DNA from 3 places in the Oceanobacillus sp. CF4.6 genome. Region 1 is predicted to be linked to each of the others. Evidence: riboswitches for the same ligand, from Rfam matches in the RefSeq annotation. Region 1 holds a riboswitch; each other region holds the start of a gene.
What was found. A riboswitch is a leader RNA that binds a small molecule or an ion and turns the genes downstream of it on or off. The one in region 1 is predicted to bind lysine.
Positions count from the first base shown of each region.

Region 2: another riboswitch for lysine. It lies ahead of ACHABU_RS03910 (Na+/H+ antiporter NhaC family protein); the one in region 1 lies ahead of dapA (4-hydroxy-tetrahydrodipicolinate synthase).
Region 3: another riboswitch for lysine. It lies ahead of ACHABU_RS10060 (amidohydrolase); the one in region 1 lies ahead of dapA (4-hydroxy-tetrahydrodipicolinate synthase).

Region 1 is NZ_JBIMEX010000001.1:5,311-8,528, forward strand. It holds gene ACHABU_RS00035 (ATP-binding cassette domain-containing protein) at 1-433, shown strand, start outside; gene ACHABU_RS00040 (hypothetical protein) at 507-971, opposite strand; lysine riboswitch at 1,153-1,331, shown strand; gene dapA (4-hydroxy-tetrahydrodipicolinate synthase) at 1,433-2,326, shown strand; partial or broken gene corA (magnesium/cobalt transporter CorA) at 2,437-3,218, shown strand, end outside.
Region 2 is NZ_JBIMEX010000002.1:59,575-62,792, forward strand. It holds gene ACHABU_RS03910 (Na+/H+ antiporter NhaC family protein) at 1-1,229, opposite strand, end outside; lysine riboswitch at 1,386-1,567, opposite strand; gene yunB (sporulation protein YunB) at 1,614-2,393, opposite strand; gene ACHABU_RS03920 (HD-GYP domain-containing protein) at 2,471-3,218, opposite strand, start outside.
Region 3 is NZ_JBIMEX010000005.1:133,633-136,850, reverse strand. It holds gene ACHABU_RS10060 (amidohydrolase) at 1-1,502, opposite strand, end outside; lysine riboswitch at 1,779-1,956, opposite strand; gene ACHABU_RS10055 (hypothetical protein) at 2,088-2,660, opposite strand; gene ACHABU_RS10050 (D-alanyl-D-alanine carboxypeptidase family protein) at 2,937-3,218, shown strand, end outside.

The DNA.
Region 1 (3,218 bases):
ACATCAGGTTGGATTGGAAGATCGTATGAACGACTGGCCGTCGAAACTATCCGGTGGTCAGAAGCAACGTGTCGCTTTAGCCAGGGCTTTAGTTCATAATCCTTCACTATTACTACTGGATGAACCACTCGGAGCACTTGATGCACTTACTCGAATTGAGATGCAGGATCTCATTGAGTCGCTTTGGAAACAAAAGAAGTTTACATCGATTCTCGTTACACATGATGTGGAAGAGGCAGTTGCTATCGCTGATCGAGTCATATTAATTGAAAATGGAGAAATAAGCTTGGATCAGACTATTCGTTTGCCTAGGCCAAGACAACGTACACATCCTGCTTTCTCGATGTATGTAGAAGAAATACTGGAGAAAATTCTTGATCGTAATAAGGGTAAAATCGCTTTAGTAAAGAGTTCAAAGGAATCTCACATTTAAGACTGGTTCCTTTTCACTCCATAAAAGAGAATAAAAAATGAACCTCTATAAAAAGTAGGTTCATTTTCGATTACTATTCTAAATCTTCATCATCGAGCCTTCTGAAGCCTTCTTGCTGAAGATAATCAGCAGCGGCATTGTAGGTTGCGTATGTACCATCCAATAAGTCTCCTGCATAGATATTCCATAAGTCAAAATCATGAATTAGTTTAAGGATTTGTAGTTCGTTATTAATCCAGCTCTCTTCAAAAGGTTCTGATTCTGAGAGGGATTTAATGGATTGTTTGATAATGTTACGCAGTTCATCCGGTGTAAAGTCACGGATATTTACCATTCCTTTAGAATCAACCGCATAGTTTTCATCTATTTGTTCAGCATATACAAATCCATTCCCGTTTGGGTGAAGATGATAGACGACAATCTTCTTTTCCATCACACTTTCTTCAAAATGAAAATTGACACGGCCTAGTGATACATCATGACGCTCTAATTCTGTAAAGTCTTCAATAATTGCTAGTTTTTTTTCAAATGTAAGCATGTTACCTCCAGATAGGTGTTATTTAAGAATCAATTTTTATTATACCACTTGAATATTGGAAAATACGAAGGAACTGCATTAAAATTTTATAGAAAAAAATGGATAAAGCTTGTTTATTCTTAGATACTTTTGTTATAATACAAATAACAATCAAATACTTTCTTATTTTAGATCTTTTTAAAGTAAGGATAGAGGTGCAGAAACCATTAGTACTTATGTTTAGGAGAATGAGGTCCGGGGATACATAAGGAAAGGGGAATTTGCCGAAGCGGAAGGAAACTCATCATCCTGAAGTTGGTTCTGTTATTTAATAGATGCAGAACTGTCATATAGGGAACTATATGGAGGGCTATCAAGCGTAGAACTAATCCAAGTTCTAAGCAGCAGCGGGCTCTCGTTGGTGCTTTTTATTTTTGTCCTCCACACCTATCCAAAAAATTAAAGAAAAGGTGTGAACAGTTATGAATTTCGGTAACGTATTAACAGCAATGGTAACTCCATTTGATCCATATGGAGAAGTAGATTTCGAAGCTACTAGAGGATTGGTTAATTACTTGATTGCAAATGGCTCAGATGGGTTAGTGGTTGCGGGAACAACAGGTGAATCGCCAACATTAACGCATGATGAGAAATTGAAATTATTTACATTTGTTGTGGATGTAGTGGATGGGAGAGTTCCAGTCATTGCAGGCACCGGATCAAATAACACAAAAGCCTCTATTGAACTAACAATAGAAGCGGAGAAAACAGGTGTGGATGCAATTATGCTTGTTACTCCGTACTACAATAAACCGTCACAGGAAGGTATGTATCAGCACTTCCGCACAATCGCAGAAAGCACAACATTACCTGTCATGCTGTACAATATACCAGGAAGAAGTGTTGCTTCCTTAGATTTGGATACGATTATACGATTATCTCAAATTAAAAACATTGTCTCTGTAAAAGAAGCAAGTGGAGTCCTAGATCGTACAGCCGAACTGATCAGTAATACGGCTGAAGACTTTAGTGTGTACAGTGGGGAAGACAGTCTAACACTGCCTACGCTGGCTATCGGTGGTACAGGGATCGTATCTGTTTCTTCCCATATCATCGGGAACGAAATGCAGGAGATGATGGAGCATTTCAATAGAGGAGAAGTCGCCGAAGCAGGCGCCATCCATCGTCGTATATTGCCTGTGATGAATGCAATGTTTGCAGCACCGAGCCCAACGCCAGTAAAAGAAGCATTAAATCGAATCGGTGTGCCGGTTGGAAGTGTACGCTTGCCACTCATACCGTTAAATGATTTGGAACGTGAATCTTTATCAAAAGTCATTGCTATCTACGAGGAAAAAAGAGTAGCAGGATATTGATTACTTAGGGGAATAAGCGCATATGCTTATTCCCTTTTTCTCATTAGGATATGTTAAACTAACTTGTAAGAATATTTTAATCCTGGCTTTAAGAATAAAGGAGTAGCAACATGATACGAATAAGTGGCATCACTAATGACCAGCAGTTGAAAAGGAATGTTTCCATAAATGAACTAAATTTATCTGAGTATAAAATGTGTTGGATTGATTTTAACAGTCCAACTGAAGTGGAAATCAATCATTTAGAACAGACTTTTCATTTTCATCCGCTTGCAATTGAAGACTGTGTATACAGACTACAACGACCAAAATTGGACTATTACGATGATTACACATTTTATGTGACGCAAACGGTAAGAGAAGGAAGCAAGGATGTTTCAAAAGATGAGCTGAATTTTTTTATAGGAGATAACTATATCGTTTCATATCATCAAGAACAGACAAAAGAAGTTGAAGATGTGTGAGACCTTTTTTTAACAGAGAAAAATAGTTCTCAGTGGGCACCTTATTATGTGCTATATAGAATCATGGACAAGATTGTTGATAATTATTTTCCGCTTATTTATAAAATAGAAGATGAATTAGACAAAATAGAAGACAATACTCAAAATAAATCAATGGATCTTTTAATGAATGAGCTTTTTGATATCAGACACACGCTACTGAACTTAAGACATACATTTAATCCTATGCGTGATTTACTTTATCGCATGCTGAATTCTCAACACTTAGAGGGGGTTAAAGAAAGAAAAGAGTATTTTTCCGATATTTATGACCACCTTTTAAAATTATCGGAAATGGTGATGTCTAATCGAGAAGTAACAGCTGACATTCGTGACAGCTATCTGTCTTTAAATTCACATCAAACAAACAATGTCATGAAAGTACTTAC
Region 2 (3,218 bases), on a different contig from region 1:
ATTGGTAACATGATACCGAATGTTCCCCATGATGTTCCAGTTGAAACAGCCATTAATCCAGCAATGATAAAGAACAAAACTGGTAACATTGATGAACTGATGGACGCTTCACTCACTATTTCTGCTAAATACGTACCGGTTTCAAGTGTTCCAATAATCGAACCAATCATCCAGGCAAGAACAAGAATATAAATGGCTGGAAGCATGGTTTTAATACCTTCAAAAAAGATTTTCCCTACATTCGCCTTTGGTATGCTTAAGCCAACATGAAATGCGAATGATGTTACAACAGCAGCAACCCCACCTATAAACAGTGATAAATTAACATTTGTATTAGCAAAGATGGTTAATATCGTTACATTATCACTTGCATTGGCACCAGTAACAACCATGGATAGGACTGTACCAACGACTAATATAATAATCGGCAGTAATAGATGGTATATTTTACCAGATTTATGCGGATAAAATGTATTACTTAAATCTCCAGGTACCTTATCCTGTTCCGGATCCAATACTGCTCCTGTTTTAATGGCACGTTCTTCATGTTTATGCATTGGACCAATATCCATATTCAAATAGGCAACCATGAATACAAGCAATACTGCAGAAAGTGCATATAAATTAAGTGGGATCATTTGGATAAATGCTGTTAATGGTTGAATATCCGTTATGCCATTAGCAGCAAACAATCCACCTAGTATACCTATTATATATGCACCCCAGCTTGAAATTGGCGAAATAACTGTGATGGGTGCAGAGGTAGAATCGATAAAATAAGCTAGTTTTGCACGAGAAATTTTATGTCGATCTGTTAATGGTCTTGCAACTTGTCCAACAGCCAAGCTATTAAAGTAATCATCGATAAATATAATTAAGCCTAAAACACTGGTCATTACTTGCGCACCAGTACGGGTTTTGACGCGTTTCATCATCCATTCCCCAAACGCCCTGCTGCCACCTGATGCTTGGAGAAATGCAGTCATCATACCTAATAATAATAAAAATCCTAATAATAGCAGATTTCCTGTATTTAAAGATCCTTCTGAAACAAAGATATTATAAAAAACCATCCAGACTTCAGATACGGAATCTAAAATATTAAAATCATGAATTAATAAAGCTCCAACGATAATTCCTGCACCTAAAGATAGCAATACCTTCCTCGTTAGTACGACAAGTACCAACATAAGCAGTGCTGGAATAAGTGATAAAATTGTTCCTTCCATGATGTTACCTCCATTAGTTAATATCGAATGTGTGGGAGTTGGACATATTGATTGCGAAACGCTTGGTGTACGAGCATACATCATTAATTTTGCTCACAAAAAAACAACGACAGAAAATAACCCATCATTGTTTTACAATATACGTTATCCTCCATTTCGATCAGTAGTTCTCCATGCACATTCGTATACGTTACATGACAGTGCATCCTTTATTCAAAGATGTACCAGCAATAATAAGTTTGACCCTTATTACACTTCGGCAAATAATCCTTTTACCAACCATCACTGTTGTCTTCCTCCGGTTGATTACTCATATTATTTGCGCCTCTACCTCACCGATCTGATAAGGTTTTTATTCAATTATGATTTTACTATACAAGATTTTCAGTCATTCTGCAAGTCGTCTTTTGGCACAGAGATAGATGGTCCACCTCCATCACCACCATAGAAGTCGGGTACTTTCCCCATAATTGCCCCACCATCAATGTAAATTTCGGTATTGACTGTCTTCACATCTGTAGTGAATGGAATAATTATTTGAACATCAGCCTCGACATCTACATAAAGGGAAACCCATGAACCATTAATTCCAAACTCCTCTTCTTCACGTATAATATTCGTCCTTACACTTCCAACTAACCCGAGATTTATTGGTATTTTAGGACCTAAATTTGCCAGGACTGTATTTCCTGTAACCTGACCTAGTGGAACTTCCACCAATGTCGGATCTTGTTCTACACGGCCCTCTGCCCCTTCTTCATATTCATAGGGATCATGAAGGGAATAATCATACGTAATTGGATCACCCCTGTTTACATTTAAAAAGAATTCTTCGACGCGGTCTGTTGCCACCCGATTTATTTCACTGACTACAGAGGGATTCCAATTGTATGTTGCGACATGGCCTTCATTATCATAGGTAATATTCAATACCTCATCAAAGCTGTATTCTTCAGCAAATCTTACTGCTGAATTAATCGCACGCGTTGCAAATTCATCCGTTTTTACTTCTGCAATTTCCATTAAGACCGGTTCAACCCGCTTATCAATGATCCATATACTAAGACCAACACTGCATACAAATATAATGAACGTAATCATCATAATAAAATTATTTGGAGGCGATGCAAAGTTTTTCTTTCGATAACGCTTCTTATGTCTCAACCAAAAAACCCCCTCAAAACAATTTATGCTTGTTTTAAGGGGGTTAGAATAAGTAAAAGCACGGAGAAAAATACGGATTAATCCTTCGTCAATACAGAAGTAATCGTTACATTCACGACACTTCCCAAATTAACTTCATAAACTTCTTTAACTTCTGTGCCGTTCTCCTGAATAATTCGAATTATGGGCCTGTCACAAAGTTGTTCGTTTTGCCTGATAACGACACCTTGCCTTCCATCACTCAACTCCACTGTCAAGCCTTCCGGATAGACAGCAATGCTCTTCTTAAATGCTTCGACCATCTCTTTATCAAAAAGACGCATCGCACCAGCATAAAGGAGCTCCAATCCTTCATGTGGAAGCATTGCATCACGATAAACGCGATTACTTGTCACAGCATCAAAAACGTCTGCGATACCAATCAATTTTGCATATGGAAGCATATCTCTATCTTCAATGCCTCGTGGATATCCTGAGCCATCCAGCCGCTCATGATGCTGATAGGCACAATGGGCAACTACAGAGGAAATCCCCGAATGCTTTCGCAAATAGTCATAGCCTATTTGTGTATGACTTTTAATAATTTCAAATTCCTGGTCTGTCAGCCGATCCGGTTTATGTAAAATCTCAGGATCAATGAAGATCTTGCCGACATCATGTAGCATTGCACCAACACCTATTTCCAACAGCGTACTTTTTGAATAGTCCATTTGAACCCCTATTGCAAGAGAGTAAATCGCTACATTAAGTGAATGCTGAAAGACATAATTATCAGAAACAAAAATATCAGCAAGCAGTGTAAGCGATTTTTCACTGTTTTGGATT
Region 3 (3,218 bases), on a different contig from region 1:
GAATAAACTGTCATGTCAGCCAATTTACCTGTGTCAATGGTTCCTTTGATTGCTTCTTCATTTGTTGGATATGCTCCCATTTCAGTGAATAACCTAAATGCTTCATGCATCGTTAATTTTTGATCAGGATACCAACCATTATGTGTTTGCCCTGGTGACCTTCTTGTCACAGCAGCATGAATTCCCATTAATGGATCGACTGGTTCGACAGGTGAATCTGATCCTCCTGCACATATTACTCCGGCCTCCTGCAGCGTTTTCCAAGCATAGGAAAGCTTCATTCGTTTTTCCCCAAGCCTCTCCTCAACCCATGGGTAATCACTCGCTAAAAATCGTGGTTGAATATCTGCAATTCTGCTTGGTTGTGCAAGACGCTCAATTAAATCTTCACGCAGCACCTGTACGTGAATCAGCCGGTCCCGGTGCGTTACGGTAGGAAACTGATCCATTATATCCAATACATTTTCCAGTGCTTGGTCGCCTATTGTATGAACAGCTATCGGCATAGATAATTCACGTGCACGTTTGATGATGTCATATATTGCATGCTGATCAAACATAGCTTTACCATAGTTTCCTGGGTCATCATTGTAAGGCTCTGATAATAAAGCAGTTCTTCTTCCAAATGCACCATCTGCAAATAGTTTTACTGCACCAATTTGTAGTGTTTCATTTCCGTAGCCCGCATACATTCCTAGGTCTCTTAAGTCATCGAGAAATTCATGATTGATTAAAAGATTGGAACGTAATCCAAGATGCTCCTGGTTCAGTAATTCGTCATAAATCTGATACGTTTGACGTAAACCGCCTAAGTAAAGGGGATCGTTTGAATGAACACTTGTTAGACCTTTTTCCATAGCGAAGTTGATTGCTTTCCTCATTGCATTTTTCAACGTTTCATACGATTTTTCAGGAATATGCTGCGTTATTAGATCGGAAGCAGATTCCAATAGTAATCCTGTTGGCTTATTTGTCGATTCATCCAATACGATCTTTCCACCTACGGGTACTGTCATGGTAGGATGGTAATTACATATTTCCAATGCTTTGCGATTAACTATAGCGGCATGTTCACAGATTCGCGTTAAATATAATGGGTTGTGTGGAGCTACATGATCAAGTTCATGAATTAAAGGAATTCCTCCATCGGTAAAGAGGTTTTCATCCCATCCTCCACCAAGTAGCCATTCACCTGGTTGAAGTGTTTTTGCCTGATTTTGGATGTGATTCAGTGCTTCGTGTTTCGTCGTAATTCCTGTTAAATCCAAATCGATAAATTTCGTGGCAATCATGGACATATGAAGGTGACTGTCTACCAATCCAGGTGTCACCGTATTCCCTTCCAGATTAATAACTTCAATATCGGAGTTTCCCCATTGGATGAGCATATCCTTGGTTGCTCCCATATCTATAAAACGGCCATTTTCTACGACAACTGATTGCACAGTTGGCCTTACTGGATTAAAAGTATAAAATTGTCCATTGGTAAAGATTTTTTTCATGATGTAACTATCTCCTCGGTAAATAATTTAGGGAAATAAACAATGGGATAGTTAAAGGGAATGATCTGGTTATGAAATAGGAGTGTTACTGTCTCATATATGTAGTAGTTAATTAGATTTACATAGCGTTTTTCTACGTAAATATTTGGAGAAAACATAATGAATGGAGGGAAGGTGTTTTATGTACACAAGGTATAAACACCTTTTTAAGTGCACAAAAAAACAACGATAGAAAATAACCTACCATTGTTTATACAATATACGTTATCCTCCATTTCGATCAGTAGTTCTCCATGCACAATTACATTGCATGACAGTAAGTTTCCTATTCAAAAACATACCAGCTATAATAAGCTTGACCCTTACTACGCTTCGGCAAATAATCCTTTCATCAATCATCATAGATGTCATCCTCCGACTGGTTACTCATATTAAATGCGCCTCTACCTCACCGATCTGATAAGGTTTGTTTATTCAATTTAGAGTAATGTTATCAAATTTCTGATTAACTTACAAGCGTTGATTTTGAAAATAATGCTGCGTTGCGGAGTGTATTCGACAAAATTCGGGGAGTGACAGGCACCTTTATCTTTTGAAGAGTCTGATAAAGAAACCCTGTTTTTGTTGTACTTCCGCTTCAGCTTCTTTTGCCGCTGCAATTTGTTTTTGTGTTTCGAGTCGATCATTTATAGTCTGCATTAACATCTTGTCACGTTCCTTCAGTCTTAATTCTATATAATCCTGCTGCTGATTCAGTCGCTGTACCAATTCCTTAATCAATTCATTTTGCATATGCAGTTCTTTATTGTAGTTTTCCAATAATTCATTTTGATGATGAACCATGTCTTTTAATTCCGTTAGATCGTTGTTATAACGTTCTGTGACGTTATCTATAACAGTTAATTCCTGTGATACATCATCACCTTTAACCCATAAACATACAGCTTCTGCACACTCTTTAAGACTCATATCGCCGCTATTTTTAAACGTTACAAGTTTCTGCAGTGCAATAACGTCATTCTCATTGTACCATCGTTGATTTTGATTATTCCTATTAAATTTATAACCTGCATTTTCTAATAGAATACTATACTTCCTTAGTGTTGATTCCTTTACCCCTAATAAGTTAGCTATATCTGCAGGGTTATATATTTTCATCCATTCTTTCCCCCTTTTTGTTAATTATAGCGTTATAACATAATTATACCAGAGTAATATTTAAAATTGTATGAAAATTTAATTAACAAATTTGAATTTTACTAGAAAAATGGTAGAAAAGGATAAATTTACGAAGTATATGTAACCTTTAATCTACCATATATTACCTGGAATGTTAGGTGTTTATTACAAGTTTTCAATCGTATTTACATATTTATTCCGTACCTTTATTCTAAAATAGAACGTACTTTAAAAATCTTAGATGGAGTAGTTATAATGAAAAAAATCGTTCTATTAATCACGGTTATACTAGCAGTTAATATGATAAACGCTTTGAAAGTCCATGGTGAATCGCCAGGATCTCCGACAATACATAGTGAGGCTGCTATTCTGCTAGAGGCAAATTCGGGTCAAATACTTTTTGAAAAAAATGCAAATGAACGTATGTATCCAGCAAGTGTAACTAAAATCGCTACAGCCATTTTTGCAATTGAGAACGGAGACCTGGAAGATATTGTAACGGTTAGTAGCAATGCCAGTGCCCGAAATGTGGAAGGG